Regions from separate parts of the Acidovorax sp. FG27 genome, predicted to be linked through region 3. Evidence: predicted binding sites of a transcription regulator. Region 3 holds the regulator's gene; each other region holds the start of a gene.

Region 1 (7,825 bases), on a different contig from region 3:
ACCAGCGCGGCAGCCTGTCGGTGCGGCAGATCGACGCGGTGGCCGAGCGGCTGTCGGCCGCCCGCCCGGATGCCTGGCGCATCGTCGTCGGCCACCATCCGCTGGTGGCGGCCCACCCGCAGGACCGCAGCCACCGTCCGCACCGCTCGGAGCGCGCGCTGACCCGCTGGAGCGCCGCCGGCGCGCAGCTGCTGCTGTCGGGCCACGCGCACGAGCCCGGGCTGATCGAGCCCATCACCGGCCTCTGGTCGGCGCAGGCCGGTACGGCGGTGTCGGTGCGGCTGCGGGCCAGCGCGCCCAACAGCCTCATCACGCTGGAGCGGCTGCCATCGCCCTCGGGCACCGGCGACCAGCGCTGGCTGACGCGCTGGGACTACGTGCGCGAGGCGGGCGAATTCCTGCCCGTGCGCCGCCACGACCTGACCAGCCCGTCGCCGCTGGCGCCCGATGCGGGGCGCCCCACGGGCGCGCCGGGCGGCCAGCCGCCCACCGCCTGACCCGCGCGCCGCCGGCGTTCACATCGCCCAGATGCGGGGCCGCTGCGCCGGCAACTTCCACAGGGCGATGCGCCAGGCGGCCCACACGCGCTGCAGCAGCGCCATGGCCGGCTCCACCACCGGCGCCAGCACGCGCACCACCACCACGCGGTCGTTGGGGCAGGTGGCGCCGGCGGTGGCGGCCAGCGGGTCCGCCTCCAGCACGGCGCGGGCACTCTCCAGCGCCGCTTCCCGGCGCTCGCGGGTGAGCGCGGTGCCGGTGACGAAGAAGAGCGAAGCCATGCAGCGGTGGCCGGCCAGGCCCAGCGGGCCGTCCATCAGCAGCGCATCGGCGGCATCGACGCGGCCGCGCTCCAGCCACTGGCCGGGCACCTCGATGTGCTGCTGGAACTGCCCTTGCGTGAAGGGCTTGCCGGCATGGGGCAGGCCGAAGGCCGCCACGTCCAGGCCGATGAGTTCGGCCCCCGGCGCCAGCTCCATGGTCAGGCGGTTCTCGGCCTGGCAGGCGTCGAAGCACAGCGCCTCCAGCGGCAGCCATTCCAGCCGGGCGCCGGCCTGCAGCACCGCATGCGTGCGCTGCAGCGCCAGCGGCCCCAGCGAGCGGTAAAAGCGCGTGGCCCCGGGCGTGGTGACCAGGCCATGCGCCCCTTCGCCAACGGCGAGGGCGATGTCCAGCGTGTCGCCGCCCACCAGCCCGCCGGGCGGATGCACCAGCACGTTGTGGCAGACCGCGTCGCCTTCCGGGTAGAGGCTCTGCAGCACGCGCAGCGGCCCGCTGTGCTCGAAGCGGGCGACGGTGCGGGCGTGTTCGCGGCGGTAATCCAGTTGCAGGCGGGCGTGCCAGGTCATGCGGTGATTGCTATCGAATGAGGAGCGGGATGCGCATGATATACGGGCGCTGCAGCCTGTTCAGGCTGCAAGCGCCGGTGGGGCTCAGGCCTTCCAGGCCCCCACGTGCGAGGCCGAGGCCTCGTCGATCAGCGCCGGGCCGATGCATTCGATGGCGTGGGGCGAGGCGGCGAAGACGTCGCGGCAGGAGAGTTCGGCATCGCGCTGGTCCTGCCGCTCGCCGCGAAACGCCCGCAGCCGCTCGGCGTCGATGCCGTACACCACCCGGCCGATGTTGGCCCAGAAGATGGCGCCTGCGCACATCACGCAGGGCTCGCCCGACGAATACAGCGTGGCCTGGGCCAGCGTGTCGCGCCCGTGCGCCGGGCTGGCGAGCCGGATGGCCGAGGTCTCGGCATGGGCGGTGCAGTCGCCGGTCTCGCCGTTGGCGTTCCAGGCTTCGGCCAGCAGCGTGCCGTCGGCCGCCACGATGACGGCGCCGAACGGCCGGTTGCCGCGCGCGCGGGCCGTGTCGGCCAGGGCGATGGCCTGGCGCAGGTAGCGGCCGTCGGCATCGCCCAGCGGCACTTCCGCGGGCAGGGTGCAGTCTGCGGGCGCGTTCATGCGGACACCTTGCGGTCGGCCGCCGCGGGCAGGAAGTCGGCGTTGAAGATGCGTTCGGGCGCGGGCCGGGCGGGCAGGTTGAAGACGGTGGCGACCTCATCCACCTGGCGGGCCAGCACGGCGGGCTGCACGCCGCCCAGGCCGCTGGCCTCGGTCTCGGGCGTCAGCAGGTACTGGCGTGTGATGGCCCAGCGCTCGCGTTCCACGTCCAGGTTCAGGATGGGCTCGCGGGCCTTGACGGCGGCGAAGGCGGCCTCGGGGTTGGCGAGCGTCTCGCGCAGCGCCCGGTTGCTGGCACGCAGGAAGGCGCGGGCCGCCTCGGGCTTGTCCTGCAGCAGGCGGCCGGCCAGCAGCGCGTTGCCGTAGAGCTGCAGGCCGGCGCGGCCATAGTCGAGCACGGCCAGGTCCTTGCGCGGAATGCGCGCGAAGAGCGACACGGCGGAATCGTGGAAGTAGGTGGCGGCATCGACGTCGCCGCGCACCATGACGTTGTCGCGCGCGCTGAAGTCGGTGGTCACCCACTCGAAGAGGTCGGGGCCGGCCTTGAGCGAGCGCGCCACCATGGGCCAGCAGCGGCGGGTCGCTTCCACGGCGGCGGCGGCCACCTTCTTGCCTTTGAGCGACATGAAGTCCTCGGTGATGCCCCGGTCGCGCCGCCCGATGATGACGAAGGGAGCCCGGTTGTAGTACTGGTAGATGGCCTGCACGGGCGTGCCGGGGTTCTGCGCGTGGAATTCCGCCAGCGCGCTGAGGTCGCCCAGCCCCAGGTCGTAAGCGCCGCTGGCCACGCGGGTGATGGAGGCCACCGAGCCCGAGCCCACGTCGATGGAGACGTCCAGCCCTTCGTCCTTGTAGTAGCCCTTGGCCAGGGCCAGGAAGAAGGGCGAGGTCTGGCTGGTCACCCGGAAGTCGAGCGTGAACTTGATCGGCACCAGGCTGCGCTGGGCGTGCACGGCGGGCGCCAGGCCCAGGCCCGTGGCAGCGGCGGCGATGGTGGTGGAGAGGCCGGTGGAGAGGAAGTGGCGGCGTTGCATGGCGGAGGCTCCTCGCAAGGGGAGAAAGGTCAGTCGAATAACCGGCACGCAGCGGCGATGCCACCTGCGCTGTCGGTGCGAACTGAGCAATTTCCGGGCGCCGCCGGCTGTGGGATGGCCGGCCGCGCTGAACGCTTCTACTCGGCAGGGGCTGTTGCACGAAGCGTGCCGGCCCGGTGGCCACCAGCCTGCGCCGGCTTGGTGCAAGCGCCTTGGCCTGTGAATTGCATGCGCCCCTGGCAAGAGTAGAAGCGTTCAGTTCGGCTCCTGGGCATGGCGGCACCCGCCGCGGCCCGGGTCCGGCGGGTCATTGCTCTTGAAGCCGGTGCCAGCCAGCTGCGCGGGCCGCCGCTCCCTTTGTGGGGATGCGGCCCGCGCACGGCTGCTGCCATGTCCCTTCAAGAGTCCGTGGCGCCGCCAACGTCGTGTCGCCGTGCCGCACGCGCCACGGGTTCTTGTGGGTTTCCATCATCGCCAGAGGACCACCCCCATGACCGACCCGACGCTTGCCCCCACCCCCGTCTATGAACCCGCCAACGCCCAGGGCGTGATCGCCGAGCTGGAAAAGGAAGCCCGCATGGGCGGCCTGGGCCAGGAAACGCGAGCGCGCGAGGTGCGCTGCATCGACATCTCCGACTTCGAGGCGCGCAAGGAAGAGATCGCCGAGGCGCTCTGGAGCGCGTCGGTGGAGATCGGCTTCTTCCAGGTGTCCGGTCACGGCATTGCGCTGGACGACATCCGCGCCGCCTTCGAGCGGGCGGAGCGTTTCTTCGCCCTGCCCGCCGAGACCAAGGCGCAGTGGCCGCTGGCGCGCAACGCGGGCTGGGAGCACAAGGCGCAGATCCGCCCGTCCACCCGCACGCCGGACCAGAAGGAGTCCTACCAGGTCACGCGCCCGCGCATGGCCGGCCTGTGGCCGACCGAGCAGGAGCTGCCCGGGTTCCAGGAGGCCACGCTGCGGTTCGAGTCGCAGTGCTGGCATGTGGCGATGCGGCTGCTCTCGTGCTTCGCGTGGAAGCTCGGCTTCGCGCCCGACTTCTTCACCCGCGCACACGACCCCGCCGTGCCCGCCTACCAGAGCACGCTGCGCATGCTGCATTACTTCGCCGTCGATCCGGCGCTCAAGGACGAGCTGGGCCTGTGGCGCGCCGGAGCGCACACCGATTTCGACTGCCTCACGCTGCTCTTTCAGCGCGCCGGCCAGGGCGGGCTGCAGGTGCTGCCGGGCAAGGAGATGGAAGGCCGCGCCTGGACGCCGGTGGACCCGATCGAGGGCGTCATCACCTGCAACATCGGCGACATGCTCACCCGCTGGAGCGACGACGTGCTGCCCAGCAACTTCCACCGCGTGCGCAACCCGCTGCCGCACGAATACCAGGGTGCGCGCTACAGCCTGGCCTTCTTCGCGCAGGCGAATGAAGACGCGTTGATCGAAGGCCCGGCGAAAAAGCATCCGCCCATCACCGGCGCCGAGTACCTGCGCCAGCGCATCAGCGCCAATTTCTCCAACCGTTATTAGTCGAATCGGCCTCCGGCGCTTGATATATAAGCGCCTGTTGCTATTTATTCGATAGCAATCAGTGCGGCGCGGACAACCAGGGCCGCAGCCAGCCCAGGCCGTCGCGCGTGGCGTGCGGGGCTGCTCCGCGTGCCGGGCGGTACTCGCAGCCGATCCAGCCTTCGTAGCCCAGGCTGTCGAGCAGCCGGAACAGGTAGGGGTAGTTCACCTCGCCCACGTCCGGCTCGTGCCGTTCGGGCACGCCCGCGATCTGCACATGGCCCACGCAGCCGGTGGGCAGGTACTGGCGGATCTTCATCGCCAGGTCGCCCTCGACGATCTGGCAGTGGTAGAGGTCCATCTGCACCTGCACGTTGGCCGCGCCGGTCTCGGCCACCAGCGCATGGGCCTGGTCCTGCCGGTTCAGGTAAAAGCCCGGCATGTCGCGCCCGTTGATGGGCTCCAGCAGGATGCGGATGCCGTGCGGCGCGGCCTGCTCGGCCGCATGGCGCACGTTGGCGACGTAGGTGGCGCGCACTTCGGCCGGGTCCGCGCCCGGCGGCACCAGGCCCGCCATCACGTGGATGCGCGGGCATTGCAGGGCCTGGGCGTACTCGATGGCCTGGGCGATGCCGGCGCGGAATTCCGCCTCGCGTCCGGGCCGGCAGGCGATGCCGCGCTCGCCCGCCTCCCAGTCGCCGGGCGGGGCGTTGAACAGCACCTGCTGCAGGCCCAGCGTGCGCAGGCGCTGGGCCAGCACCTCGGCAGGCCAGGCGTAGGGGAACAGGTATTCGACGCCCTCGAAACCGTCGCGGGCGGCGGCGGCGAAGCGGTCGAGAAAGTCCACGTCGTTGTAGAGCAGGGACAGGTTGGCGGCGAAGCGGGGCATGGGGCGACAGCGTGAATGAAGCGCTCAATTTAAGCGAATCTCGTCACCGCTCCTGCATGCCGGGCTCGTCATCACCCAGCTTCGCACACGGCGCCAGCAAGGGGGAGGGGGCTACGGCTTTGCGGTAGCGTCGGCCGCCGATCTGCTTTCGCCCGCTTCACCGGCCATGCTCGGCCTTCGGACTGTCATCGCAGTCCGGCAGGCAGCTCCGACGGCTCCCGCACCGCCGTGCCGTTGCGCTCGGCGCGGAACTGCGCCGAGCGTTCATACGCCAGCTTGCGGGCGCGCATCACGTTGCCGAGGGGTTGGTGCGCCGCCAGTCCGCGCCACGGGCTGAAGAACAGGCCGTCTTCCGACACTGCGGCGATGGCCTCGCTCCAGGCGGCCTGGGGCGGCGCCACCAGCCGGGCGACGGTGACATAGGGGCTCTCGTCCTGCGGCCATTCCACCGAGGCGTCTTCCACGGGCATCTTCTCCAGGTCGGTGCACAGCTGCACGCGCAGGTCCCATTCGGCGCCGTGCGCCGCCATGAAGCGGACGACCTCCTCGCGCAGCCCGTTGGGCCGGTCGTCCAGATCCACCTTCTGGCCGGCAAGGGCCTGCAGCGCCGCCGATGCCGGCGCGAGCGACAGCTTGGCGATGTAGCCGCCGTGCCGCAGCGCGGCGCCAGTGAAGAAGGTGGCGCCCAGCACGTGCGTGGGCGCGTGGCCGCCGAGCGAGATCAGCTTGCCGCTCTGCCCGCCGAAGGCCTCGACCACCCGCTCCGCCACCTGCAGGGTGGCCGACAGCGCCTTCTTGGCGCCTTCGGCCACGTCGGTGGTCGCCGCCAGGGGCTTGAGGTTGCCGAGGAACTTCTTGGCGGTGGGCGCGGCGAAGACGGGGCTGTCGGCGAAAACGAAGTTCTGGGTGCTGTCGCCCTCCGAGCCGGGCAGGCGGGCGCCGGGCACGCCCAGGATCTTGAGCCCCAGGCCGCGCGGCAGCGACACCTTGTCGTCAAGCACGTCGCCGGGGTTGGTCGAGAACCGCATGATCGCGTCGTAGCTGCCGGGCTGGGCGAAGAGGCCCTGCGCGAGTGCCTCGGGCAGGCCGGGCAGCACCGTCAGCCGGGCGTGCAGCACGCCGTGGGCCTTGGCATGCACGCTGCGCCGGGCGTGGCCGCTGTTGTCGAAGGTCTTCTCGCGGATCTTGGCGAGGGTCTCATCCAGTTCCTCGATCACCTCGGGTTCGTCGGGCTCGCTGTGTTCGACGGCGGCGTGGAAGGGCACGGGCGATGGGCTGGCGGTGTCTGGGCGCATGGCGGCTCTCGGGCTGAAAAGGGAAGGGAGTCGAAGAAAGAGGAGTTGGCGGCGGCCGAGCGGTGGAGGACGGCTCAGCCGGCATGCACCCGGACCGGGATCGATTTGGCCGCGGGCACGTGGCTTTCGCGGGCATGGTGCTTCAGGGGCATCAGCGGGTTGAGCTCGGGGTAGTAGCCCGCCACCGAGCCGGGCGGCAGGTCGTAGGCGACCACCGTGAGCCCGCCCACCTCGCGGCGCACGTCGTCCTGCCGCCACTCGGTCCGCGCCGTCACCACCTCGCCCGCCCGCAGGCCCAGCCGGTCGATGTCCTGGGCATTCATGAGCAGCACGCGCCGGTTGCCCTCGATCCGACGGAAGCGGTCGTCCAGGCTGTAGATGGTGGTGTTGAACTGGTCGTCGCTGCGGAGGGTGAAAAGCCGCAGCACATCGCCCTCCACCGGGGTCGGCACCTCGTCCGGATCGGCGTCCATGCCCTGCGGGGTGGTGAACACGGCCTTGCCGCTGTCCGTCTCCCAGACCCGCTGGCGCGCCGCGTTGGGCCGCGCGAAGCCGCCGGGTGTGGCCAGACGTTCGTTGAAGTCGTGGAAGATCTTCGGGAACGTGTCGGCAATGGCGCGCCGCACGCGGGCATAGTCGTCCGTCCAGGCTTGCCAGGGCACGGTGCCTTCTGGCGGCAGAGTGGCCTGCGCGATGCCCGCGACGATGGCCAGCTCGGAACGGAGCGTGGCCGCCGCCGGTTCCGCCACGCCCCGCGAGGGGTGCATGACGCCGGTCGAATCCTCGGTGGACACTGTCTGCTCGCCACTGGCCTGCCGGTCGATCTCCACCCGGCCCAGGCAGGGCAGCAGATAGGCCACCTCGCCATGCATCACATGGCTGCGGTTGAGCTTGGTGGCGATCTGTACCGTGAGGCGCAGGCGCTGCCAGGCCGATTCGATCAGCGCGGTCTCGGGCACGGCGCGCACGAAGTTGCCGCCCAGGCCCAGGAAGGCGCGCACCGACCCGTCCAGCACACCCTGGCAGGCGCCCACGGTGTCCAGCCCCTTGTGGCGCGGCGGCTCGAACTGGAACTGGCGTGCCAGCTGGTCCAGCGGAGCGAGTTCTGGCTTTTCGGTGATGCCGACCGTGCGCTGGCCCTGCACGTTGGAATGGCCCCG
Region 2 (7,825 bases), on a different contig from region 3:
TCTCGGGCGTGGCGGTCTGGCGCTCCTCGGTGACTTCCTCGCGCTGGCTCTCCTCGACCGCGCGGCGGATGAGCTCCACCGCCTTAGGCAGATCGAAGGGCTTGGGCAGGTATTCGAAGGCGCCGCGCTGGAAGGCCGAGACGGCGCTGTCCAAGTCGGAATAGGCCGTCATGATGATGACGGGCAGCCCCGGCTGCTGCTGGCGCACCTGCTCGAGCAGTTGCAGGCCCGAGCCGCCGGGCATGCGGATGTCGCTCACCAGCGCCTGCGGCCCCTGACGGGCGGGGTCGCCGGCGGCGATGTCGGCGAGCGCGTCGAGCACCTCGCGGGGGTGGGTGAAACTGCGCGTGGGCAGGTTCTCGCGCGCCAGTGCTTTCTCCAGGACGAAGCGGATCGAGGGGTCGTCATCTACTATCCAGATCGGCTTCATGTGTTGGTTCTACCTTGTTCCCGTTGGTGGCTGTCTGTATGTCTGTCTCTCGGGACCTCAAGGCAGGGGAATGAGGATGCGGAAGTCCGTGCGCCCCGGCACGCTGTCGCATTCGACGAGCCCGTGATGCTGCTGCACGAAGGTTTGCGCCAGCGTCAACCCGAGTCCCGATCCTCCGTCCCGACCCGTCACCAAGGGATAGAAAATCCGCTCCTTGATGGCCTCGGGCACGCCTGGTCCGTTGTCGATGACATGCAATTCCAGTGCCAACCGGTAGCGCTGGCGGCCGAACGTAACCTGCCGCGCGACCCGGGTGCTCAGCACGATTTCCGCATCGCCCTGGGCGATGCGCTCGGTCAGCGCCTGGGCGGCGTTCTGCACGATGTTCACCAGCGCCTGGATGAGCTGCGCCCGGTCGCCGCGGAACTCGGGGATGGAGGTGTCGTAGTCGCGGCGCACCCGCAGACCGTGCGGAAACTCCACCAGCACCAGTGAGCGAACGCGCTCGCACACCTCGTGGATGTTGACGTCGCCCACCAGGTGCGGGTGCCGGTGCGGCGCCAGCAGCCGGTCCACCAGGCTTTGCAGGCGGTCGGCTTCATGGATGATGACCTGCGTGTATTCGATCAGCTCGCGGCTTTGCAGGTCCATCTCCAGCAGCTGCGCCGCGCCGCGGATGCCGCCCAGCGGATTCTTGATCTCATGCGCCAGGTTGCGGATCAGTTCCTTGTTGGCCAAGGCCTGCTCGCGCAGGCGCTCTTCCCGGTCCTGGCGCGCCTGGGCTTCCAGCGGCCAGAGCTCGATCAGTACTTCGCCGCTGTGCTCGGCGATGGCCACGCTGACGTGCACGGGCAGCGATTCCTGCGGCGGACGGCGCAGCCCGGCTTCGAACCGCAGTGCGGAGAAGTCGCGCTCGCGAGCACCAGCCAATGCGGTTTGCAGCAGGGCCGGGTCGGTGAAGAACACGCTGAAATCAGCCCCGTCGAGCGTGCGGCGCGACAGGCCCAGGCAGGTTTCCAGCGCGGCGTTGGCAAACAGCACCGCGCCATCGTCGGCGCGCAGCACGGCGACCAGGGTGGAGACGAGGTCGAGCGCAAGGTAGCGCGAGGTGTCGGTTTTCGGCAGACGATTCCCTTTCTGGATGGCATGCGGCCCGCAGGCCGGCACTGGGGCCGCCGACAGGCCTTAAGGCTGAAGGTGCGCGGGCCGATAGGGCGCCGCGCTGGCAGGCACACGCCAGGTGGCGTGAACCGCGCCGCTCAGTTGGCGGGGGGCAGCCGGGCGAGTTCGCGCTTGATGCCGGCTACGTCGCTATCGGCACGGGCCAGGCTCGCCTTGAGCGCGGCCAGCCGGTCCTGGTAGGCCTGGGTATTGCGCAGTTCCAGCGCGGACTTTTCCGGCATGCCGTTGTTGTATTCGCGGGCCAGTTCGGCCTGGCGGGCTTCGGCCTTGCGCAGCTCGGATTCGAGGATGGCGCGGGCGTCGGAGTCGCGCGCCCGCTGGTCGGAGGCTCCGACCCGCGGCGTGTTGGCCGGCGCGGACGCGGAACCGCCGGACGATGCGCTGCTTCCGCCACCACCACTACCACCGGACGAGGGAGCGGCGGCAGGCCGCTGGCTCTGCAGCACCGTGACGTTGCCGCCTTCCACCACCTTGCAGCCTCGCTCCTTGGCTTGCGTCGCGTTGTTGGTGTACTCGTTGCCGCAGCGGTAGATGCGGTCTTGCGACCAGGCCGCCGGCAGGCAGGCGCACAGCGTCCACAGCGCGATCAATGTCTTTTTCATGGGTTCCTCACATGGCATGCAAAAGGCGCATGCCGGGCTGCGGGGAGTATCCCCCAATCGCCCGGCAGCGCCAATTCTTCCCGCCCAACGCGATCGGTTCGCGGCGGGTTGACCCTTCAGGCCCTTGCGGCACGGCCAAGTTCCTCTGCCACCAATGAAAAAGGCGGCTTGCGCCGCCTTGTGGTGGTCCGAGCGCACGCCGGCTGAGCGGCGCCGCTTCGGCATCGCTGGATTACAGCGAGTAGTACATGTCGTATTCGACCGGGTGGGGAGCCATGCGGAAGCGCGTGACTTCGCTCATCTTCAGGTCGATGTAGGCGTCCAGCATGGAATCGGAGAACACGCCGCCCTTGGTCAGGAAGCCGCGGTCCTTGTCCAGGTACTCCAGCGCCTGGTCGAGGCTGTGGCACACGGTCGGCACCAGCTTGTCTTCCTCGGGTGGCAGGTGGTAGAGGTCCTTCGTGGCGGCTTCGCCCGGATGGATCTTGTTTTCCACGCCGTCCAGGCCGGCCATCATCAGTGCGGAGAAGCACAGGTAGGGGTTGGCCGATGGGTCGGGGAAGCGCGCCTCGATGCGGCGGCCCTTGGGGTTGGCGACGTAGGGGATGCGGATGGATGCCGAGCGGTTGCGGGCCGAGTAGGCCAGCTTCACGGGAGCTTCGAAGCCGGGCACCAGACGCTTGTAGCTGTTCGTGCCGGGGTTCGTGATGGCGTTCAGGGCACGGGCGTGCTTGATGATGCCGCCAATGTAGTACAGGGCGAAATCGGAGAGGCCTGCATAGCCGTCGCCGGCGAACAGGTTCTTGCCGTCCTTCCAGATGGACTGATGCACATGCATGCCGGAGCCGTTGTCGCCAGCGTAGGGCTTGGGCATGAAGGTGGCGGTCTTGCCGTAGGCATTGGCCACGTTCCAGACCACGTACTTCAGGACCTGCGTCCAGTCGGCGCGCTCGACCAGCGTGCTGAACTTGGTGCCGATCTCGTTCTGGCCAGCGCCCGCCACTTCGTGGTGGAACACTTCGACCGGGATGCCCAGGGATTCGAGGATCAGGGACATCTCTGCGCGCATGTCTTGCGTGCTGTCGACCGGGGGCACGGGGAAGTAGCCGCCCTTGACCGTGGGACGGTGACCGCGGTTGCCGCCTTCGAGCTTGGCGCCGGTGTTCCAGGGGGCTTCGTACTCTTCGATCTCGAACATGACCTTGCCGGGTTCGTTGGACCAGCGCACGCCGTCGAAGATGAAGAATTCGGGTTCCGGACCGAAGAAGGCCGTGTCGCCCAGGCCGGAGGCCTTCAGATAGGCTTCAGCGCGCTTGGCGATGGAGCGAGGATCGCGGTCGTAGGCCTTGCCGTCGCCCGGCTCGATCACGTCGCACTGCAGGAACAGGGTCGTCTCTTCGAAGAACGGGTCGATGTTGGCCGTGTTCGGGTCGGGCATGAGTTGCATGTCCGACGCTTCGATACCCTTCCAGCCCGCCACGGACGAGCCGTCGAAGGCGTGGCCCGACGTGAACTTGTCTTCGTCGAAGTGGGAGACAGGCACGGTCACGTGCTGTTCCTTGCCACGGGTGTCGGTGAAGCGGAAGTCGACGAACTTGACTTCGTTTTCCTTCACCAGCTTCATCACGTCTGCAACGGTCTTGGCCATCAGGATCTCCAGGATTTAAGCGCTTGTTAAAAACGACGGGTTAAAAGCAGGTTGCGTGCCAAGAGCACGCCGCCATGCACTAAGGCGGAGCACGGCGGCTGTCGCTGCCGACTTCGCACATGCGAATCCGAAATGGTGCGTCATTCACACTTCGTTCACATATCAGGTGTTTCGCACCAACTCAGGGCCAAGTACTGCACCAACAAGGTGCAGCTCATTCACCAGCATAGCCCAGGCTGAGGGCACCAGCGGCGCCGGCCCTTTCACACCCAATTCGATGTGCCGGCCATGTACGGGATGGTCCACGCTCGGAAGGCTGAAGACGCGGATCGGTGCGTGAGCCTGCTCGATGCGCTCCATTAGCGGAGTCAGGCTGGCCTCCATCGAACCATAGACGACCACGGAATGTTCGGTCTGCGGTTGCTGGTTGAACCACTGGCTGCAGTGATGCTCCAGCACCCATTCGACCATGGGCCACGCCATGACCGGAAAGCCCGGCACGAAATGCACTTGCGCCCCGCCCTCCCCGCGGCATGAAAAGCCCGGGATCTTGTTGTAGGGGTTGGGGATGATGGCAGCGCCTGCGGGGAACACGCCCATGTTCAGGCGGTGGACGTTGTCGGCGCGGTCAGGTTCGTAGGGAACGCCCTGCTCCCGCGCGACGTCCTGCATGCGCTCGCGGATGAGCTGCTCGGCCTGCGGGTGGAGCAGCAGCGGCTGACCCAGTGCGCGGGCGGCGCATTGGCGGGTGTGGTCATCGGGCGTGGCGCCGATGCCGCCGCAAGAGAACACGATGTCTGAAGACGCGAAGGCGCGCTGCAGTGTCGCGGTGATGCGCGCTGGATCGTCACCCACATAGTCGGCATACGACAGCGCCAGGCCACGCGCGCCGAGCAGCTCGATGACCTTGGGAAGGTGCTTGTCGGCGCGCTTGCCCGACAGGATTTCGTCGCCCACGATGATGAGGCCGAAGGAAGGAATCATGGTGCGTCAGAGGAGGAAGCTGGGGCCTGCGGCGCCGGCGCATCGGCTGTGATGCGGACTGCAGAAGACGGTGACGGAACGACCGGCGGAACATCCGCTGCGCCCGCGGCGAATTCTCCGCGTTCACGGCGCAATTGCTCTAGCGCGGCGAGCGCGTAGTGGGTGAACCAGAGGGACGAGAAGGCGAACACCAGCGTGTAGATCCAGATGGCGACCGGCACGAGCACGATGAAGGCTGCCGCGAACACCACGCCCGACGCCCAGACGATGCCAGGTGCCGCGCCGAGGTAGCCGCACAGCACGCCCATGCCCAACAGCTGCAGCCGATGACGGCTCACCAGCGTGAGCCGCTCTTCCTTGCTGGCGTGTTCGGCCAAGGCGTCGAACGTCATCACGCGGTAGGTGAGCCAACCCCAGATCAGGGGCGGCAATACCAGCACCAGTGGCGGCACCAGCCACAGCGGCACCGAGATCAACAAGGCCAGCAGCGCGGCCAGCGTGGAGCCCAGCGACCAGGCCAGGCTTGCGATGAAGGACCCACCCCGCTTGCGCTCGAGCGAGGGGAACCGGCGCTCGGCGACCAGCCGGACCAGGGCGGGCGTCATGAGCACGGCCACCGCCAGCACGGCGAGCAGCACGATGACCGGCGTCGCGGCCACGACGACCAGCAAGGGCGCCAGCGCTCCGGCCGCATCGCTCACGCCGAATTGGCGCAGCCAGCCCCACAGCAATCCCAGCCAGTCGGAACTTTGCAGCGATTGCTGGACGCTGGCGACGGCTGGGGTCCACCACAGGTAGCCCGCAGCCCAGGCGATCAGTCCGATCAGGAGCAACGGCAGCAGCGACAGCGCCATGACCCGCGGACGCAGGCAGTACACGGCTGCGCGCCAGAAGGAGTCGAACAAAAATCTCATGGTCCAAGCATAGCGCCAGCGCGGATGGCCCCTTTCAGGCTCGCCCGCACAGACGCAGCAATCCGCGCCACTGCTGCGACCAGAATCCGCGCCCGTAGTCGCGCACCTGGCCGGTTGGCCCGGGCTCCACCTGGTCGCGCACACCGGTGGGGTCGTATCTGAGCTCGAAGTTGGCGGTGCGAAAGAGCATGTCCCACCAGGGCAGGAGCACGCCGAAATTGTGCCCACCCAGCACGGGCTTGGGGGCTTGCGGCCCGCCGGGGCCGGCAAGCGACCGGGCAGCGTCTCGCTCCCCGGGTGCCTCTGCGGGGTGCGACTCGTGCCCTATGCCGATCGCGTGGTGCAGCCGATGGAAACGCGGGCTCACCCACAGCCGCTCGCCCACGCGGCCGAACCACACGCGCACGTTCGCATGGTGGAAGTTCTCGCTCAACTGCGTGATCGCCACGATGGCGACGAACTGGCCCGGCGCCACGCCGATCAGCTGAGCCACGGTGACGATGACGACGTCGTGGATCACATCGTCGAGCAGGTGGTTGCGGTTGTCGCTCCACATCGTCATCTGCCGTTGCGAGTGGTGCAGCGAATGCAGTTTCCACCACCATTCGAAGTGGTGCTGGCCCCGGTGGATCCAATATTCGAGCGCGTCGAACACCACCAGGTAGATGAGCAGGCTGACCAGCGGGAGATCGGTCACGCCCGGCCAGAGGTTGTCGAGGTGGAACGTGCTGACGCCGTGCATGCGCAACCCGCTCCACAAGGCGTCCCACAGGGGTGTGAACGCGAAGAACAGTGCGAGGCGGAACAGCCCGAGCCGATGGATGAGCGTGTAGATCACATCCACCCGGATGGCGGCCCGGTCCGTGACGGGTTCGGCGGGCCTCCAGCGTTGCAGCGGCGCGATCACCGCCAGCATGACCAGCAACTGCAGCAACCCGACGAGAAGCCAGCCGGTGGCGTCGTAGCCGTCCTCCAGCAGATTGGCCAGGCCGAAGGCGAACATCAGCGGCTGCACGACGGTCTCGAACAGCCACTGCTGCGCCATGTCGAAGCCATTGCCCAGAAAGTCCATGGTCAGTCGTCCAACGAAGATGCGTTCATCACCCGTGAATGGTGCGCGGCCGCTCAGGGCCTGCGCTGGATCCAGTCGCGGTAGTCGGGGTGGTCACGCAAGGTCTTGAAGCAAAAACCCCGATCCTTCAACCCGACGATCAGCGGCTCCAGCACGGCCGGCGCCCAGGGGTCCTTGCGCGACCAGATGCCCAGGTGGGCCAGCAGGATGTCGCCGGAGCGCACGTTGCGCAACGCCTGCTGCAAAAGCGCGGCATTGCTGACCTTGTCGCTCGAAAGCTCATCGCCGAGAAATCCGGAAGGCGACCACCCGACATGGGCATAGCCACAGCTGCGCGCGGATGCCAGCAACTGCGGTGAAGTCTTGCCGCCCGGCGCACGGAAAAACGGCAGGGGCGCCTTGCCGGTGATCTGCTGCAGGCGCCGCGCCGCGCGGCCGATCTCTTCGCAGTATTCCGGCGCGGTCATCACGAATTCCTGCCCTTCGCGGGGACCGGCGGAGGGACGAATGCGGAAAGCCGGTGCCGAGGGCTTGCCCGCATCGCCGCGCCAATAGGCATGGTCGAATGTGTGCGAGGCAAATTCGTGGCCTTCCGCGGCGCGCGCCTTCCACCACGGAGCCCAATGACTTCCGAGGCTGCCGTCTCCGACCTGGGTTCTTTCATTGGCGGCGAAGAACGTGACCACGACATGCTGCCGCTTCAGGACGTCCGCCACCAGATCCGCCACGCCCATGTGGCCCGTGTCCAGCGTCAGATACAGTGGTTTTTCACAAGACTTTTCGGCGTTGGCGCTAGTGGATAAAGCGCTCAGCGCTATTAATACAGGAGCAAACCAGCTGCTGGGCCAACGCAGGCGGGGCAACGATCGCATCGTCGCGGCCGATCAGCGCCCTGCATGGCGCAGGGTCCACACGCCATGGGGCGACTTGCCCACGTTCACCGATCGCACGACCTTGCGCTCCTGCGTGTCGATGACCAGCATCTTGCGAGCC
Region 3 (7,825 bases):
CCCGTCATGTTCCAAAGCCTGCGCGCGCGCCTCATCGGCATCTGCATCGCCATCACCGTCTTTTCGCTGCTGGCGCTGGCGCTGGCCACGTTCTACGTGGTGCGCCGGGACACGATGGCCGACCTGGACGGCCGCATCGGCCAGTTGACCCGCGACCGCGCCGGCGAGGTGGCCGAGTGGGTCAAGGACAAGCAGCGCATCACCGGCTCGCTGAAGGTGGCGGTGGACCAGGCCGATCCGCTGCCCTTCCTCAAAGCGGCGGAGCAGGCCGGCGCCTTCGACGCGGCCTATTTCACCTATGCGGACAAGCGCAGCGTCTCGCTCACGCCGCTGCCCGACGGCTATGACGGCACGGCGCGCCCCTGGTACCGGCAGGCGGTGCAGGCGGGCGGCCCGGCGGTGACGCCGGCCTATGTGGACGTGTCCGGCAAGCTCACCATCAGCTTCGTGGAGCCGGTCCAGGTGGCCGGCCAGGTCACCGCCGTGGTGGCCAGCGACATGTTCCTCGACTCGGTGAACCGCATCGTCGGCGCCATCCGGCCCTTTCCCAAGAGCTTCGCGGTGCTGCTGGACGGCGAAGGCAAGATCCTCGCCCATGCCAGGCCGGAACTGGCGCTCAAGCCCGTCTCGGCCATCGCCAACACGCTGGACGCCCCGGTGATCCAGCGCCTGGCCGAATCGGGCGGCCGGGCGGACGTGCAGGTGGATGGGGCCGACCAACTGCTCTATGCCGCCAAGGTGCAGGGCACGCCCTGGACGCTGGCCATCGCCATCGACCGCGCCGAGGCCACGCAGTCCGTCACCGCGCTGCTGAAGGTGGCCGTCGTCATCACGCTGCTGAGCGTGCTGGCCGCCGTCGTGCTGGTCACCGCCGCCGTCAGCCACCAGCTGCGCCGCCTGGGGCTGGTGCGCGACGCGCTGGAAGACATCGCCTCGGGCGACGGCGACCTGACGCGGCGCCTGTCCACCCACGGCAGCGACGAACTCACGCAGATCGCCAGCGCCTTCAACCGCTTCGTGGACAAGATCGCGGCGGTGCTGGTGCAGATCCGTGCCTCGTCCGAATCGGTGCGCCTGTCGACCAGCGAGATCGCCAGCGGCAACCAGGATCTGTCGGCGCGCACCGAGCAGCAGGCCAGCTCGCTGGAAGAGACGGCGGCGGCGATGGAGCAGCTCACTGCCACCGTGCAGCAGAACGCCGAGAACGCGCGCCAGGCCAATCAGCTGGCGACGGGCGCCTCCGACGTCGCCACGCACGGCGGCGCCGTAGTGGGCCAGGTGGTGCAGACCATGGGCGGCATCGAGGCCTCGTCGCGCAAGATCGCCGACATCATCGGCGTGATCGACGGCATCGCCTTCCAGACCAACATCCTGGCGCTGAACGCGGCGGTGGAAGCGGCCCGCGCCGGCGAGCAGGGCCGGGGCTTCGCCGTGGTGGCGTCGGAAGTGCGCACGCTGGCCCAGCGCAGCGCCACCGCCGCCAAGGAGATCAAGGCGCTGATCGACGATTCGGTGGCGCAGGTGGCCGCCGGCAGCCGGTTGGTGCAGGACGCCGGCGCCACCATGGACAAGGTGGTGGACAGCGTGCGCCGCGTCACCGCCATCGTGGCGGAGATCAGCAACGCCAGCCAGGAGCAGAGCACCGGCATCGCCGAGATCGGCGGCGCCGTGAGCCAGATGGACCAGGCCACGCAGCAGAACGCCGCGCTGGTGGAAGAAGCCACCGCCGCCGCCCAGTCGCTGCAGCAGCAGGCCGCGCAACTGGCCGACGCGGTTGCGGGCTTCAAGCTGGAAGCCGCCGCCCTGGCGGGGGCGGCCGCGCTGCCGGCGGCGAGCCGACACGGTGCAGCCACACAGCGTGCGCTACCCGGGCGATGACGGGCCGCTGAGCGGCCGATGGCGACACCCTGCGCTGCGGACGACCAGGGACCTGCGACCTGCGGCCGTGCCTCGAAATGGAGGATTGAGGATCTTTTAGGCCTCCCGCGCCCATCCCGCAAGGATATCTTGCTATTAATTCAATAGCATATCCTGGGCAACCTTCGCAGAGGGCCGCACACTCGGGGCGCCGTCTGACAGCCGCCGCCGCGTGCGGCAGCGCCGCCGGGCGAGCCCTTGCAAGATCATCGCGGGATGACCAAGCACACCCACCCTGCCACCCACTCCTCGCGTGCGCCCCATCCCCTGCGCGATGGGTCGGCGCCCACGGCCTCCACCGCCGTCGCCCCCGCTCCCACGCGTTCCCCGGCGCGCCTCTGGCTCGGGCTGATCGGCTGGCTGGCCCTGGCATTTCTCACCGCCGGCATCGGCAGCATCGCCTCGGTGCAGGCGCCGCAGTTCTACGGCCAGCTGGCGCAGCCCGGCTGGGCGCCGCCGCCCTCGGTGTTCGGGCCGGTGTGGACGGCGCTATTCGCCATGATGGGCGTGGCCGCCTGGCTGGCGTGGCGCCAGCCGGCCAGCCCCTTGCGCCGCCGGGCGCTGGCGCTCTTTGGCGTGCAGCTGGTGCTGAACGCGCTCTGGAGCTGGCTCTTCTTCCAGTGGCATCAGGGCGGCTGGGCGCTGCTCGACATCGCCGCGCTGTGGCTCGCCGTGGCCGTGACGCTGGTCGCCTTCTGGCGGCTGCGGCCCCTGGCGGGTGCGCTGCTGGTGCCGTACCTCGCCTGGATCAGCTTCGCGGCGGCGTTGAATTTCACGCTCTGGCGCATGAATCCGCAGCTGCTGGGCGGCTGACGCGTCCGGCTCCGCAAGGGGGGGTCACAAGGCCTTGCGCAGGTTGGCCGGCGCGATCTTGAGCGCCTCGCGGTACTTGGCCACCGTGCGGCGGGCGCATTCGATGCCCTGCTCCTTCAGCATGGCGGCGATCTGGCTGTCCGACAGCGGCTTGGCCGGGTTCTCGGCCGACACGAACTGCTTGATGAGCGCGCGTACCGCCGTGCTGGAAGCATTGCCGCCCGTTTCGGTGCCCAGGCCCGAGCCGAAGAAATACTTCAGCTCGTAGGTGCCCTGCGGCGTGGCCATGTACTTGGCGGTGGTCACGCGGCTGATGGTGGATTCGTGCAGGCCCAGTTCGTCGGCGATGTCGCGCAGCACCAGCGGGCGCATGGCCAGCTCGCCGTGCACGAAGAAGTTGCGCTGCCGGTCGACGATGGCCCGCGACACGCGCAGGATGGTGTCGAAGCGCTGCTGGATGTTCTTGATGAACCAGCGCGCCTCCTGCAGCCGCTGCTGCAGCGCCTGGTGGCCTTCGCCGCCCCGGTTGCCGCGCAGGGCGCCGGCGTAGACGTCGTGCACCCGCAGGCGCGGCATCACGTCGGGGTTGAGCTGCACGCTGAAATTCTGCTGCGCGCCGCGCCCGGTCTTCCTGACGATGACGTCGGGCACGACGATGTTGCGCTCCACGTTGGCGAAGCGCCGGCCGGGGCGCGGCTCCAGCCGTGCGATCAGCGCCATGGCGGCCCGCGTGCATTCCTCGTTGCCGCCGCCGCAGGTCTGCGTCAGCCGGCGCACGTCGCGCTTGGCCAGCATCTCCAGCGGCTGCCGGCAGATGCGCAGCGCGGTCTGCAGCACGTCGGCATCGGCCTCCTTGTCGGCCGCCAGGGCGCGCAGCTGCAGCGTCAGGCATTCGGCCAGCCCGCGGGCGCCCACGCCGGTGGGCTCCAGGCTCTGCAGCAGGCGCAGCGCCACGGTGAAGCGGTGCACCAGCTCCTCGATCTGCTCGGCGTCGTCGGGCCCGGCCAGGCTGGCGGCCAGCGATTCGAGCGGATCTTCCAGGTAGCCGTCGTCGTTGAGCGACTCGATCAAGAAGCGCAGGGCGGCGGTGTCCACGGCGGAGAGCCGCAGCGACAGCGCCTGGCGGTGCAGGAAGTCGGTGAGCGACTGGTGGCTGCGCGCCAGTTCGGTGGCGTCGGTCTCGCCGTCGCCTTCGCCGGTGCGGTTGCGCGCCGGCGCGTCGCCACCCCACTCGCTGTCGTCGGCGGAGAAATCCACCGTGCCGTCGCCCTCCCAGTCGGGCGCTTCGGCCGCGCCCGCCGCATCGGCCCCCGCGTCGGCCGGGGCCGGCGCGTCGGAATCGCCCGCGCCCTCGGTGCCGCTGGCCGCCGCGCCGGGCGCCGCGCCGTAGAGCGATTCATCGGCGTGGCGGTCGTCGTCGGCCACGGGCGTGTCGGCCTGCGCCAGCCCGAACTCCTCGCGCGGCGCCTCTTCGAGCGTGCGCTCCAGGAACGGGTTCTCGTCGAGCATCTGCTCGACCTCCTGCGACAGCTCCAGCGTCGACAGCTGCAACAGCCGGATCGACTGCTGCAGCTGGGGCGTGAGCGCCAGGTGCTGCGAGACGCGCAGGGAAAGGCCGGGCTTCATCGCTCGAGCACCGCCGGGCCGCCCCAAGGTGCGAGCGCCCCCCTGGGGGGCAGCGAACCACGAGAATCGGGAAGCGTGGGGGCCATGCTCACATCCTGAAGTGCTCGCCGAGGTACACCCGGCGTACTTCGGCGTTGTCCACGATGTCGGAGGGCGTTCCCTGCGCCAGCACGTTGCCGTCGCTGATGATGAAGGCGTGGTCGCAGATGCCCAGGGTCTCGCGCACGTTGTGGTCGGTGATGAGCACGCCGATGCCGCGCTCCTTCAGGAAGCCGATGATGCGCTGGATCTCGATCACGGCGATGGGGTCGATGCCGGCGAAGGGCTCGTCCAGCAGGATGAAGCGCGGCTGCGTGGCGAGGGCGCGGGCGATCTCGACCCGGCGGCGCTCGCCACCGGAGAGGGCCAGCGCGGGCGAGGCGCGCAGGTGCTCCACGCGCAGCTCCTGCAGCAGCGCCGTCAGGCGCTCCTCGATCTCGGCGCGGGGCAGCGGCTTGCCGTCTTCGCCTTTTTGCAGCTCGAGCACGGCGCGCACGTTCTCTTCCACGTTCAGCTTGCGGAAGATGGACGCCTCCTGCGGCAGGTACGACAGCCCCAGCCGCGAGCGGCGGTGGATCGGCATGTTGGCCACGGACTGGCCGTCGATGAGGATGTCGCCGCCGTCGCTGCGCACCAGCCCGACGATCATGTAGAACGACGTGGTCTTGCCCGCGCCGTTGGGGCCCAGCAGGCCGACGACCTCGCCCTTTTGCACGGTGAGCGACACGTCCTTGACGACCTTGCGGCTGCCGTAGGACTTCTGCAGGTGCAGCGCCTGCAGTCGGCTGCCGCCAGTCGGCGGGCTCGCCGGGGCGGCGGACGCAGCGGCGGACGGGGTGGAAAGGGACTCGCTCACTTGCTGGCGCCGCCGTTGCCGAGATCGGTGCTGGGCCGCAGCGCCGGTGCGGGCGATGCCGCCGGAGCCGGAGCCGGGGCCGTGGGCCGCGCGGCGCCGGCCGCCGGCTCCTTGGGCGCCAGCACGGCGCGCACGCGGCCGCCGGGGGTGCCGGATGCCGTGCCGTTCGGCGCGGTGCGCTGGCCGTCCACGGTCAGCACGTCGCTCACGCTGTTGTAGAAGATCACGGCGCCCGCCATCTCGTCGGTCAGCGTGGCTTCGCGGTAGCGGCGCAGTTCGGCCCGGCCGATGAGCTTGACGGTCTCTGCGCGGCCGTCGTATTCGATCGTCTGGCCCTCGCCTTCGACGAATTCGTCGGGCGCGCCGGCCACGGTGTCGCGCTTCTGGCGGAAGAAGGCGCGCTTGCCGGGCTCGGCGGTCACGACGCCGTACTGGAAGCCGTCGGGGTCCTGCCGCACGTCCAGCCGGGCGCCGCGCAGCACCATGGTGCCCTTGGTCAGCACCACGCGGCCGGTGAAGACGCTGGTCTGCTGCAGTTCATCGTGGCGCAGTGCGTCGGCCTCGATGTTCATGGGCTTGTTGCGGTCGGCCTTTTCGGCACGGGCGCCCCACGAGGCCAGGGCCAGCGCGGAGAGCACAATCAGCGGGAGGAGTCTGTTTCTCATAGGGCACGAATCTTGCAGACATTGTACCGACCGTTTACCGACCGTTCGCGGGTGGGGCGGCGCTGGTGGCGGGAAGGGCCCTTCGGCCGACCCGCATCATGCACGCGCCGCCACCCGACCGCGCGGCATACGACCCCACGCGCCGGCCCGGCATGGCGCACGAAGCGGCCAGATTCCCTGTCAAAACAGCCTCCAGCGCTTATCCGATAAGCGCCAGTAGCTATTGAAATAATAGCAATGATGATGGTGCGCCGCATGGGGACGACGGCTCGCAGGCGCCCATGAAAAAGCGCGCCCGGGGGCGCGCCGATGGCCGGTAAGGCCGCATGGAGCACGGGGGCGGCCGGGCCTGCCGCCCGCCCGGCCGCGGCCTATCAGCCCTTGCGCGCCACGCCCGCCAGGTAGTCCACCACCTGCAGCACGCTCTGCATGTTGCCAGCCATGGTGCCGTCGGTGTAGTAGCGGCCGGCCACGCCCATCGAGGGCACGCCTTCCACGCCATAGGCCTCCTGCAGCTGGGAGGCCTTGCGCACCTGGCTGGAGACGCCGAAGGAGTTGTAGGTTTCCTTGAACTTGGCGACGTCCACGCCCTGCTTGCCGATCCAGTCGAAGATCAGCTCGTCCTTGTTGAGCGGCAGGCGCTCGACGTGCACGGCGCGGAACACCTTGGCGTGCACCTCGGGCAGCTTGCCCATGTTCTCGAGCGCGAAGTAGAGCTTCTGCTGGGGCACGAAGCTGGCGTTGAACGCCACCGGGATGCGGCGGATCAGCAGGTCCTTGGGGGCCGCCTTGATCCAGGCCTCGAGCGCGGGCTCGAAGGCATTGCAGTGCGGGCAGCTGTACCAGAAGAACTCGATCACCTCGACCTTGCCGGCGGGCGCATCGACGGGTGCGGGCTTGGCGAGCTTGGTGTAGTCCTTGCCTTCCTTGAACTGGCGGGCCTGCGCGAAGGCGGGCGTGGCCAGCGGCAGCGTGGCGGCGGAAGCGGCCAGGGCCGTGGCGGCGGACAGGGAGAACTCGCGGCGTTTCATGAAGATTTCACTCCTTGGTCGATCAGAAGGTTGTGAGCAGCCGGGGGCCGCAAAGTTTCGTCGGCAGGTGGCGCGGACTGTGCGCCCGCGCACACTTTTCGGCCGTCAGCGCTGCACGCGCACCAGGGCGGATTCGACGCCCGCGCCGTCGAGCTTGTCTTTCAGCGACTCGGCGTCGTCGCGCTTGGCGAACGGGCCGACGCGCACGCGGTACACGGTGCGGCCGTTCTGCTCGCGCTCGCTCACCCGGGCCTCCCAGCCCAGCATGGCCATCTTGGCGCGCTGGGCGTCGGCGTCGCCCTGGGTGCGGAAGGCACCGGCCTGCACGAAATAGTCGAACGGGTCGGCGCCGCCGGCGGCGGCAGGCGCGGCCACGGCGGCCGGGCTGGCGGCCGAGCGCGCCTTGGCCAGGTCGCCCAGCGGATCGGCGCTGGTGCCGGGCTTGCCGGCCGTGGCCGGCTTGCTGGCGGCGCCCCGGGGCGTGGGCGCCGTGGTGGCAGCGGTCACCGGCGGCGCGGTGACGGTGCCGGTGGCGGGCGTGACCGCCGCCGGGTCGGTGCCGGCGGCACTCGGCGCGGCAGAAGCTGCCGGCCGCGCCGGGTTCTTGCCGTACAGGGGCGAATTCGGGTCCCAGTTCTTGTTGCGCTGGGCCTCGTCCTGGTCGGAATTGCGCGAGCTGCCCTTGTTCAGGAAGGGCACGGGCACCTTGGTGACGTACACGGCCACGCCCAGCGCGGCGCCCAGGCCGATGATCATCCCGACGATGAGCCCGACGGCGGTGCCTCCGCGCTGCTGTTTCTTCATTTGGCTAGCCATGGGTTGTTTCACATTCTGGCGGGCGCGCTCACGCCCAGCACCTTCAAACCATTGTGCAGCAC
Region 4 (7,825 bases), on a different contig from region 3:
AGGCCAGCTCGTCCCGCGTGCTGACCACCCCCACCAAACCCAGGTGCACGCCGAAGTAGCCACCCGGCAAGGCGAACGCATTCACCGTGCGGTCCCGCCCGAGCAATACCTCCCAGGCAAAGCGCTCCTCCAGCTCCTGCGACAGCTCACCCCGCTCACGTGCGGCCTTCAGCAGCTGCTGGAACAGCGTCTGCACATACTCGTTCAGGATGGGGTCGTCGATGTAGTCCGGATCACGGTACAGCTCACGGATGATCCGGTCGCCAAGGCGCCGCTCCTCGCTGGTGGTCATGTCGGCACCATCGCCCATGGAGGGCAGGCCGCGTTGGGCATGGGAGATGGCGGGTGACAACAGCCACCCCGACGCTACCAATACCATAGCTACCAGCGACCGCCACACCACGGATGCAGGCCGTTTTCTATCCAGACTCACAGGGCATCTCCTTCCGACGGAACCCCACGCGAGCATGCCGGGGCGCCGGTACATCGCCGTATGATGCCCTGATCCCCGATTTGTTTCGTGCACGACCTTCACCCGCGTGCCGCACCCGACTTATGAGCGAAAACCCTGTTTCTTCCGCCTCCCCTTTGACCCATTTCGACGCCCAAGGTCAGGCACATATGGTGGATGTTGGTGGTAAGCCACACACACACCGCCTAGCCGTGGCAACTGGACGAATTGAATTGAAGGCGGAGACCTTGAAGCTTATTCAGGCAGGAACGAATAAAAAAGGAGATGTACTCGGGATCGCCAGGATTGCAGGAATTATGGCAGCCAAGAAAACTAGTGATTTGATTCCTTTGTGTCATCCTTTGTCCTTGACAAGAATTACGCTGGAATTTGACATTCACTCGGAAGGAATATGTGCAATTCAATGTCGTGCTCGCGTCGAAACCGTCGGCATGACAGGTGTAGAAATGGAAGCGCTGACCGCCGTACAAGTCGCATTACTAACCGTCTACGATATGTGCAAAGCTGTAGATAGAGATATGTCCATAACTTCAGTGTACATTTTAGAAAAATACGGCGGCAAGACAGACTTTATCCACAAAGGTTTGCAAGACTAAAATCCGTCCACCGGTGCATAATCAACAATCTCGCCGTCTGACCTAGTAATTGCTATCCAATCGAGATTTTTTTCCGAAACCAATGGGATATAAAAAAACTCTGATTTTACCGGTTGTTTCTTTACTATTTTACTGATTTCGCGTCGGTGCTGTTCATCCTTGACCCCTAACTTGTCCAGCGGCTTAAGTTTGGCAACAAGTTCACTTTTTGATCTCTCATCAAAGCTTTGCCACCACCCCGGTCGCAAGGATGTTGGCAATCCCTGGAGAGACAAATTAAGACTGTCCAAATATTCTTTTTGATTTGCAGGCTTACGAATGTCGAATACTGGAAGATCTGCTAGCCGAGCGATATTATCTGGCTTGAAATTGCTAGTCGAAAAATTAACCGGCAATTGATTAGCTGTAATTAGCACCAATCGATCTACCTCAAAAACCACAGCCACAGGCCGAGCGCTATAAATAACCCAAACGCCATAAACCAAACTCGCAAATTGAATCAGTCCGACAAGTGCAAGATCAATAATCAACGTCTTTTTTTGCTTTTTGGGACTGACTAGAACCAACGTTAGAAATGGTCCGCAAAGTAGATCCACAAATGCGAGCACCCACACTATTTTAGTAACGTTAAGCATCCTTGCCCACGGCATTGGATACCAATCAAGATAAATCAACGTCGCCACCAAGCCCACCAGCAAGCCACTTATTATTAAATGTGCGGCGCCCCATCTCCAACTGTAACGAATGCGAGCTGATATCGTTTTCCAGAAAAATAACATAACAGCAACTCACAAAGCAAAAAAAAGGCGCCTGAAGCGCCTTTTTTTAATTAACAAAGCTCAACGGCATTCGGCAGGTGCCAAACGAACAGGCAAGGTAGGAGCCGTTGTTGGCGTGATGCCGAAGGGCGACGTAGCGCCAGCTGCACGGCACTTCCACTTGATAGCGTCTTGGGGAGGAGTGAAAGCAGCGGTTCCGTCAGGCAGACGAACGGGGGTAGCGGCAGGCCCGGTGTAGGGCACCAACGTGAGAAGGTTGGTGGCCGCAGGTTGGACGCGCGCAGTGTAAGGAATGGTGATGTCCCCAGTCACAGGTGCGATCCGGATCGCAGTAGCCACAGTTGTGGTTGCGTTAGCAGTCTGGGTGTTTGGGCCAATGACGTTATCTGAAGCAGTAGGCGCGAAGAAACCGGCACCATAGCCAGCAGCATCGGCGACCGTCGCACCCTTCGCCATCACATCGGCAACATTGAGTTTGGCAGTAGTTGCACCGACCATCCCTTCAGAGACACGCGCACGAATCGTGTAATCCTGATAAGCAGGCAGTGCCACAGCAGCCAAAATACCAATGATCGCCACGACGATCATCAATTCGATCAGGGTAAAACCCTTTTGCAGATTGCGTTTCATAAGATTCTCCAAAGAGTCAATTTCAAAAGAAACCTGCCGAAGGATTCTTCAGGTTCGGCCTATGTTCAGCAGGTTGCGTGCCAGCTGCTCCGACGTCGGCCACCGGCTGCAAACGCTCGCAAATGTCAACAAACAGTTACATAGTAGTCGGGACAATGCGTGAGATGACAAATTTGTAAGACCAAGCTGTCACATCCGGCAGATCTAGCCTTCAACCTAACAAGAATTCCATCTCCGTCCCTGCCAACTCGATCCGGTCACCTGCCTTCAACGTGGTGGCTTCCGCCTGCGTACCCACTCCATTGACCCGCGCCTTGCTGTCGCCCTCGATATGGACCAGCACGAATTCGTGGTGGCGCTTGTTGATCGACGCCACTGCGACGCCCGGCTTGCCGATGGTGGTGACCACCTTGGTCAGCACGACTTCGCGGCCGGCGGCGGGGCCCGTCAGCACGCGGATGGAAGCGGTGGGTGCGGGTGTGGCACTGAGCGGCATGGCGCCGGAGAGAGGCGCGGTGCGGGAGAGCTCGGGCCGCGGCGGGGCCATGCCGGGCCGGAACACCATCGTGCGCTCGAAGTTGTCCGCGGGCTCTGCTTCATGGACGAAGCGGATCTTGTACTTGCCCAGGTCGACCACGTCGCCGTTGCGCAGGTGCAGGCGCTGGATGGGCTGGCCGTTGACGTAGGTACCGTTGGTGCTTTGCAGGTCTTCGATTTCGACCGCGCCGCCGGGCACGGGCATGTGCAGCACGGCATGCTCACCGCTGATCGCCAGGTTGTCGATCACCACGTCGTTGTAGGGCCGGCGGCCAACCGTGGTGCGGTCCTTGGTGAGCGGGACTTCCTTGATCACCACGCCGTCGATGGAGACGATCATTTTGGGCATGGGCCACTACTCCTGTTTGTTCTGTCGTTGTGAGGGGCGTTGTCGGAAGGTGGATCGCGTCGGGGTGCGCAGGTCATTCGCCGGGCCCGCCGGTGCCGAAAAGGCGGGCCATGAGTCCACGGCTCCTGGCCACTGCGCCAGGCGCGGCAAGGCTCTGCGCCAGCAGCACGGTGATGTTGTCCCGTCCACCCAGCTCGTTGGCCAGCTCGATCAATCGCGAGGCCTTGAGGGGTAAAGCAATCGGCATGCTCAGCACCTGGGCCACGGTGGCGTCGTCCACCATGTCGGTCAGGCCGTCCGAGCAGAAGAGGAACAGGTCCTGGGCCTCCACGGGGAATTCGTTGATCTCGACCTGCACGGTGGCGTCCACCCCCAGCGCCCGGGTGACGAGATTGCGATAGCCCGAGGCGGCCGCCTCTTCGGGCGACAGCAGGCCGGCATCGATCTGTTCCTGCAGCCAGGAATGGTCCCGGGTGATCTGCTGGAGGGTGCCGCCGCGCCACCGGTAGCAACGTGAGTCGCCGATGTGGCCCAGGATGAGCCGGTCGTTCTGGAACACGCCCACCACCAGCGTGGTGCCCATGCCGGTGTATTCGGAATGGGCCAGGGCCGCGCTCAGGATGGCGTAGTTGGCATTGGTGACGGCGGTTTCCAGCGCCCGGCGGATGTCCGCACCGGCCACGCCCGTGCCGGCTTCGCGCAACCAGCGCGACATGTCGGAGCCGATGGCCTCGATGGCCATGCTGCTGGCCACTTCGCCCGCGTTGTAGCCGCCCATGCCGTCCGCCAGCACAGCGATGCGCAGATCTTCCAGCACGGCCACGGCGTCTTCGTTGTTGCCGCGCACCCGGCCACGGTCCGACAGGGCGCAGAACGCATAGTCCAGGCGTACCGGGGCGGCGGAAGGCTTCATGCGCAACGCGGCCACGGGAGCACGCGGGTCAGGCAGGCTGCGATACCCGTCGACGGCGACCGGGAGATGGAAGAGGGAGCAAGGGGGGTGGACCGCTTCGGTGCCGCTGAAAAGTTGTGGAAATCCGCCATATCGTGCCTTGTTGGGTCGCGCACGCATCATAGACGAGGGGGGTATGCGCAAGCAGCCCCCCATGGCTAAAACCGACCTGCATCGCCCTTCGGCGCAGAGCCGGAAACTCGGCGACCGCCAAGCCCTGGCGGAGAAAAAAGCCGCGCCGCCAGTCAGAGGGACGGAGCGAAGCCTCCGCGCCAGGCAGGGCGCCAGGCACAGCCGTTGCCCAGGCCATGGCAGGCACCCGCACCGCAACAAGACTGAATTGCTGCGGCGCGAGCGGGCACGGCCGGCTCTTTCGCCCCCTGTCAGGCCGCAGCCGACGTGCGCCGGTGCGCCCGGGCCTGCATCCACTTGCCGCCACCGACCACCAGCAGCGCGCCCAGCGCGGCAGCGACGTAGTGCAGCCAGGGGTGGGCCATGGCGTAGCCATGCAGCGCGGCGTCGTTGGCGATGGTCTCGCCGCCCACCCAGCCGATCAGGCCCGCGCCCAGCAGGACGATGACGGGGAAGCGCTCCATCAGCTTGATCATCAGCGTGCTGCCGAAGATGACCAACGGGATGCTGATGGCCAGGCCCAGGATCAGCAGCACCATGTTGCCCTGCGCCGCAGCGGCCACCGCGATGACGTTGTCCAGGCTCATCACCAGGTCGGCGATGAGGATGGTGCGCACGGCGGCCATCAGTCCGCCGTTCGGCTTGGCTTCACCCTCGCCGTCGTCGTTGTCGGTCAGCAGCTGGAAGCCGATCCAGAGCAGCAGGCAGCCGCCGATGATCTGCAGGAAGGAGAGTTCGAGCAGCTTGGCCGCGACCACGGTCAGCACGATGCGCAGGAACACCGCGGCGCCCGAACCCCAGGCGATGGCTTTCTTTTGCTGGTGCGGCGGCAGCGAGCGGGCCGCCAGGGCGATGACGACGGCGTTGTCGCCCGAGAGGATGATGTTGATCCAGACGATCTTGACCAGGCCGATCCAGAAGTCGGCGGAATGAATGAATTCCATGGCGATTGCTCCACTGTTATGAATGCAAGAAGCGCCCGAAACATGCGTTTCGGGCGCTTCTCTTATGGGAGCGGACAGTGTAGCCAAGGCCGACGGGCCGGGTCGTGCGTAGTTTTGCGTAGCCAGCCACGCTCCACGCCACGGGCCCGTCCGGGGCCTCGTTCACACCGTGCACCGGCCGGCAGGCCGGCGCAGGCGCATTACTTCAGCTGGGCCTTGAGCAGCTTGCCCAGTTCCGACGGGTTGCGCGTGATGATGAAGCCGGACTCTTCCATGATGGCCAGCTTGGCATCGGCCGTGTCGGCGCCACCGGAGATCAGCGCGCCGGCGTGGCCCATGCGCTTGCCGGGAGGGGCCGTCACGCCAGCGATGAAGCCGACGATCGGCTTCTTCATGTTGGCCTTGCACCATTGGGCGGCTTCGGCTTCGTCCGGGCCACCGATTTCGCCGATCATGATGACGGCGTCGGTGTCCGGGTCGTCATTGAACGCCTTCATCACGTCGATGTGCTTCAGGCCGTTGATGGGGTCGCCACCGATGCCCACGGCGCTCGACTGGCCCAGGCCGACTTCGGTCAGCATGGCGACGGCTTCGTACGTCAGCGTGCCCGAACGGGACACGACGCCGATGCGGCCCTTGCGGTGGATGTGACCGGGCATGATGCCGATCTTGATTTCGTCGGGCGTGATCAGGCCGGGGCAGTTGGGGCCCAGCAGCAGGGTCTTCTTGCCGCCGGCGGCTTCCTTGGCCTTCATCTTGTTGCGCACTTCGAGCATGTCGCGAACAGGAATGCCTTCGGTGATGCAGATGGCCATGTCCAGGTCGGCCTCGACGGCTTCCCAGATGGCGGCGGCGGCGCCTGCGGGCGGCACGTAGATCACCGACACGGTGGCGCCGGTTTGCGATGCGGCTTCCTTGACGGAGGCGTAGATCGGGATGTTGAAGATCGACTCGCCGGCCTTCTTCGGGTTCACGCCGGCCACGAAGCAGTTCTTGCCGTTCGCGTATTCCTGGCACTTTTCAGTGTGGAACTGGCCCGTCTTGCCCGTGATGCCTTGGGTGATGACCTTGGTGTCTTTGTTGATGTAGATCGACATGATGCGTGTCCTAGTCAGTCGGGGACGGAGCTGAAGATCCGTCCCCAAAGGTCATTACTTAACGGCAGCAACGATCTTCGTCGCGGCTTCGGCCATGGTGTCTGCGGCGATGATGGGAAGGCCCGATTCGGCCAGCATCTTCTTGCCCAGCTCTTCGTTGGTGCCCTTCATGCGCACGACCAGCGGCACGTTCAGGTTCACGGCCTTGCAGGCGGTGATGACGCCGGTGGCGATGGTGTCGCACTTCATGATGCCGCCGAAGATGTTGACCAGGATGCCTTCGACCTTGGGGTTCTTCAGCATGATCTTGAAGGCTTCGGTGACCTTCTCGGGGGTGGCACCGCCGCCCACGTCCAGGAAGTTGGCCGGCTCGCCGCCGAACAGCTTGATGGTGTCCATGGTGGCCATGGCCAGGCCCGCGCCGTTCACCAGGCAGCCGATGTTGCCGTCCAGGCTGATGTAGGCCAGGTCGAACTTGGAAGCTTCCACTTCGGCCGGATCTTCTTCGTCCAGGTCGCGGTAGGCCACGATTTCAGGGTGGCGGAACAGCGCGTTGGCGTCGAAGTTGAACTTCGCGTCCAGGGCCATCAGGTTGCCCTTGGAGTCGCAGTTCAGCGGGTTGATTTCCACCAGCGACGCGTCGGTCTCCATGTAGCACTTGTAGATCTTCGCGAAGATGTCCACGGCCTGGTCGACGGAGGCACCCGTCAGGCCGATGGCGGCCGCGACCTTCTTGCTCTGCTCGGTGGTGATGCCGGCGATGGGGTCGATCATCTCGGTGATGATCTTCTCGGGCGTGGAGTGGGCCACTTCCTCGATGTCCATGCCGCCTTCGCTGGAGGCGATCAGGGCGACCTTCTGCGTGGCGCGGTCGGTGACCAGCGAGACGTAGAGTTCGTTCTTGATGTCGGCGCCGTCTTCGATGTAGAGGCGGCGGACCTTCTGGCCTTCGGGGCCGGTCTGGTGCGTCTTGAGCTGCATGCCCAGGATGTCGCCGGCGAGCTTCTTCACATCGTCGATGCTCTTGGCCACCTTCACGCCGCCGCCCTTGCCACGGCCACCGGCGTGGATCTGGGCCTTGACCACCCACACGGGGCCGCCGAGCTTCTGGGCTGCTTCCACGGCTTCCTGAACCGTGAAGGCGGGAATGCCGCGCGGAACGGGCACACCAAAATTGCGCAAGATTTCCTTGCCTTGGTATTCGTGAATCTTCATGAGGTCTCTCTCAGGAAAGTATGGTGGTTACCCGTTTGCCATGATCAGATGTGGATGTCTGGCGCGGGCTCGAGGACATGGCAACCGACGACTGTATCATGCTGCGACGCACCATCCATGTG

Evidence for each region. Region 3 encodes sigma-54, which starts transcription at its own class of promoters, with help from an activator protein. Its sites were predicted from a motif close to TGGCANGNAANCTGCTTT; they were not measured.
Region 1: a site for sigma-54 is predicted at 3,197-3,214, ahead of ABWV53_RS02615 (isopenicillin N synthase family dioxygenase). Genes of this name have one in related genera too.
Region 2: a site for sigma-54 is predicted at 3,906-3,923, ahead of glnA (type I glutamate--ammonia ligase). Genes of this name have one in related genera too.
Region 4: a site for sigma-54 is predicted at 2,543-2,560, ahead of ABWV53_RS06760 (pilin). Genes of this name have one in related genera too.

What each region holds. Positions count from the first base shown of each region.
Region 1 is NZ_BAABVY010000002.1:460,287-468,111, reverse strand. It holds gene ABWV53_RS02635 (metallophosphoesterase family protein) at 1-497, shown strand, start outside; gene ABWV53_RS02630 (urease accessory protein UreD) at 516-1,346, opposite strand; gene ABWV53_RS02625 (nucleoside deaminase) at 1,431-1,949, opposite strand; gene ABWV53_RS02620 (ABC transporter substrate-binding protein) at 1,946-2,983, opposite strand; gene ABWV53_RS02615 (isopenicillin N synthase family dioxygenase) at 3,474-4,502, shown strand; gene otnI (2-oxo-tetronate isomerase) at 4,561-5,370, opposite strand; gene ABWV53_RS02605 (catalase family protein) at 5,556-6,665, opposite strand; gene ABWV53_RS02600 (FdhF/YdeP family oxidoreductase) at 6,740-7,825, opposite strand, start outside.
Region 2 is NZ_BAABVY010000009.1:879,229-887,053, forward strand. It holds gene ntrC (nitrogen regulation protein NR(I)) at 1-430, opposite strand, end outside; gene glnL (nitrogen regulation protein NR(II)) at 488-1,495, opposite strand; gene ABWV53_RS10950 (hypothetical protein) at 1,690-2,214, opposite strand; gene glnA (type I glutamate--ammonia ligase) at 2,447-3,862, opposite strand; gene ABWV53_RS10960 (competence/damage-inducible protein A) at 4,025-4,846, opposite strand; gene ABWV53_RS10965 (EI24 domain-containing protein) at 4,843-5,760, opposite strand; gene ABWV53_RS10970 (sterol desaturase family protein) at 5,795-6,832, opposite strand; gene ABWV53_RS10975 (polysaccharide deacetylase family protein) at 6,886-7,704, opposite strand; gene ABWV53_RS10980 (YVTN family beta-propeller repeat protein) at 7,717-7,825, opposite strand, start outside.
Region 3 is NZ_BAABVY010000004.1:575-8,399, reverse strand. It holds gene ABWV53_RS03010 (methyl-accepting chemotaxis protein) at 7-1,878, shown strand; gene ABWV53_RS03005 (TspO/MBR family protein) at 2,134-2,730, shown strand; gene ABWV53_RS03000 (RNA polymerase factor sigma-54) at 2,755-4,356, opposite strand; gene lptB (LPS export ABC transporter ATP-binding protein) at 4,445-5,176, opposite strand; gene lptA (lipopolysaccharide transport periplasmic protein LptA) at 5,248-5,916, opposite strand; gene ABWV53_RS02985 (thiol:disulfide interchange protein DsbA/DsbL) at 6,291-6,947, opposite strand; gene ABWV53_RS02980 (SPOR domain-containing protein) at 7,053-7,751, opposite strand; partial or broken gene ABWV53_RS02975 (DALR anticodon-binding domain-containing protein) at 7,772-7,825, opposite strand, start outside.
Region 4 is NZ_BAABVY010000008.1:358,093-365,917, reverse strand. It holds gene ABWV53_RS06775 (M48 family metalloprotease) at 1-379, opposite strand, end outside; gene moaC (cyclic pyranopterin monophosphate synthase MoaC) at 556-1,068, shown strand; gene ABWV53_RS06765 (hypothetical protein) at 1,065-1,847, opposite strand; gene ABWV53_RS06760 (pilin) at 1,908-2,477, opposite strand; gene ABWV53_RS06755 (FHA domain-containing protein) at 2,689-3,363, opposite strand; gene ABWV53_RS06750 (Stp1/IreP family PP2C-type Ser/Thr phosphatase) at 3,437-4,276, opposite strand; gene ABWV53_RS06745 (TerC family protein) at 4,699-5,391, opposite strand; gene sucD (succinate--CoA ligase subunit alpha) at 5,592-6,488, opposite strand; gene sucC (ADP-forming succinate--CoA ligase subunit beta) at 6,543-7,703, opposite strand.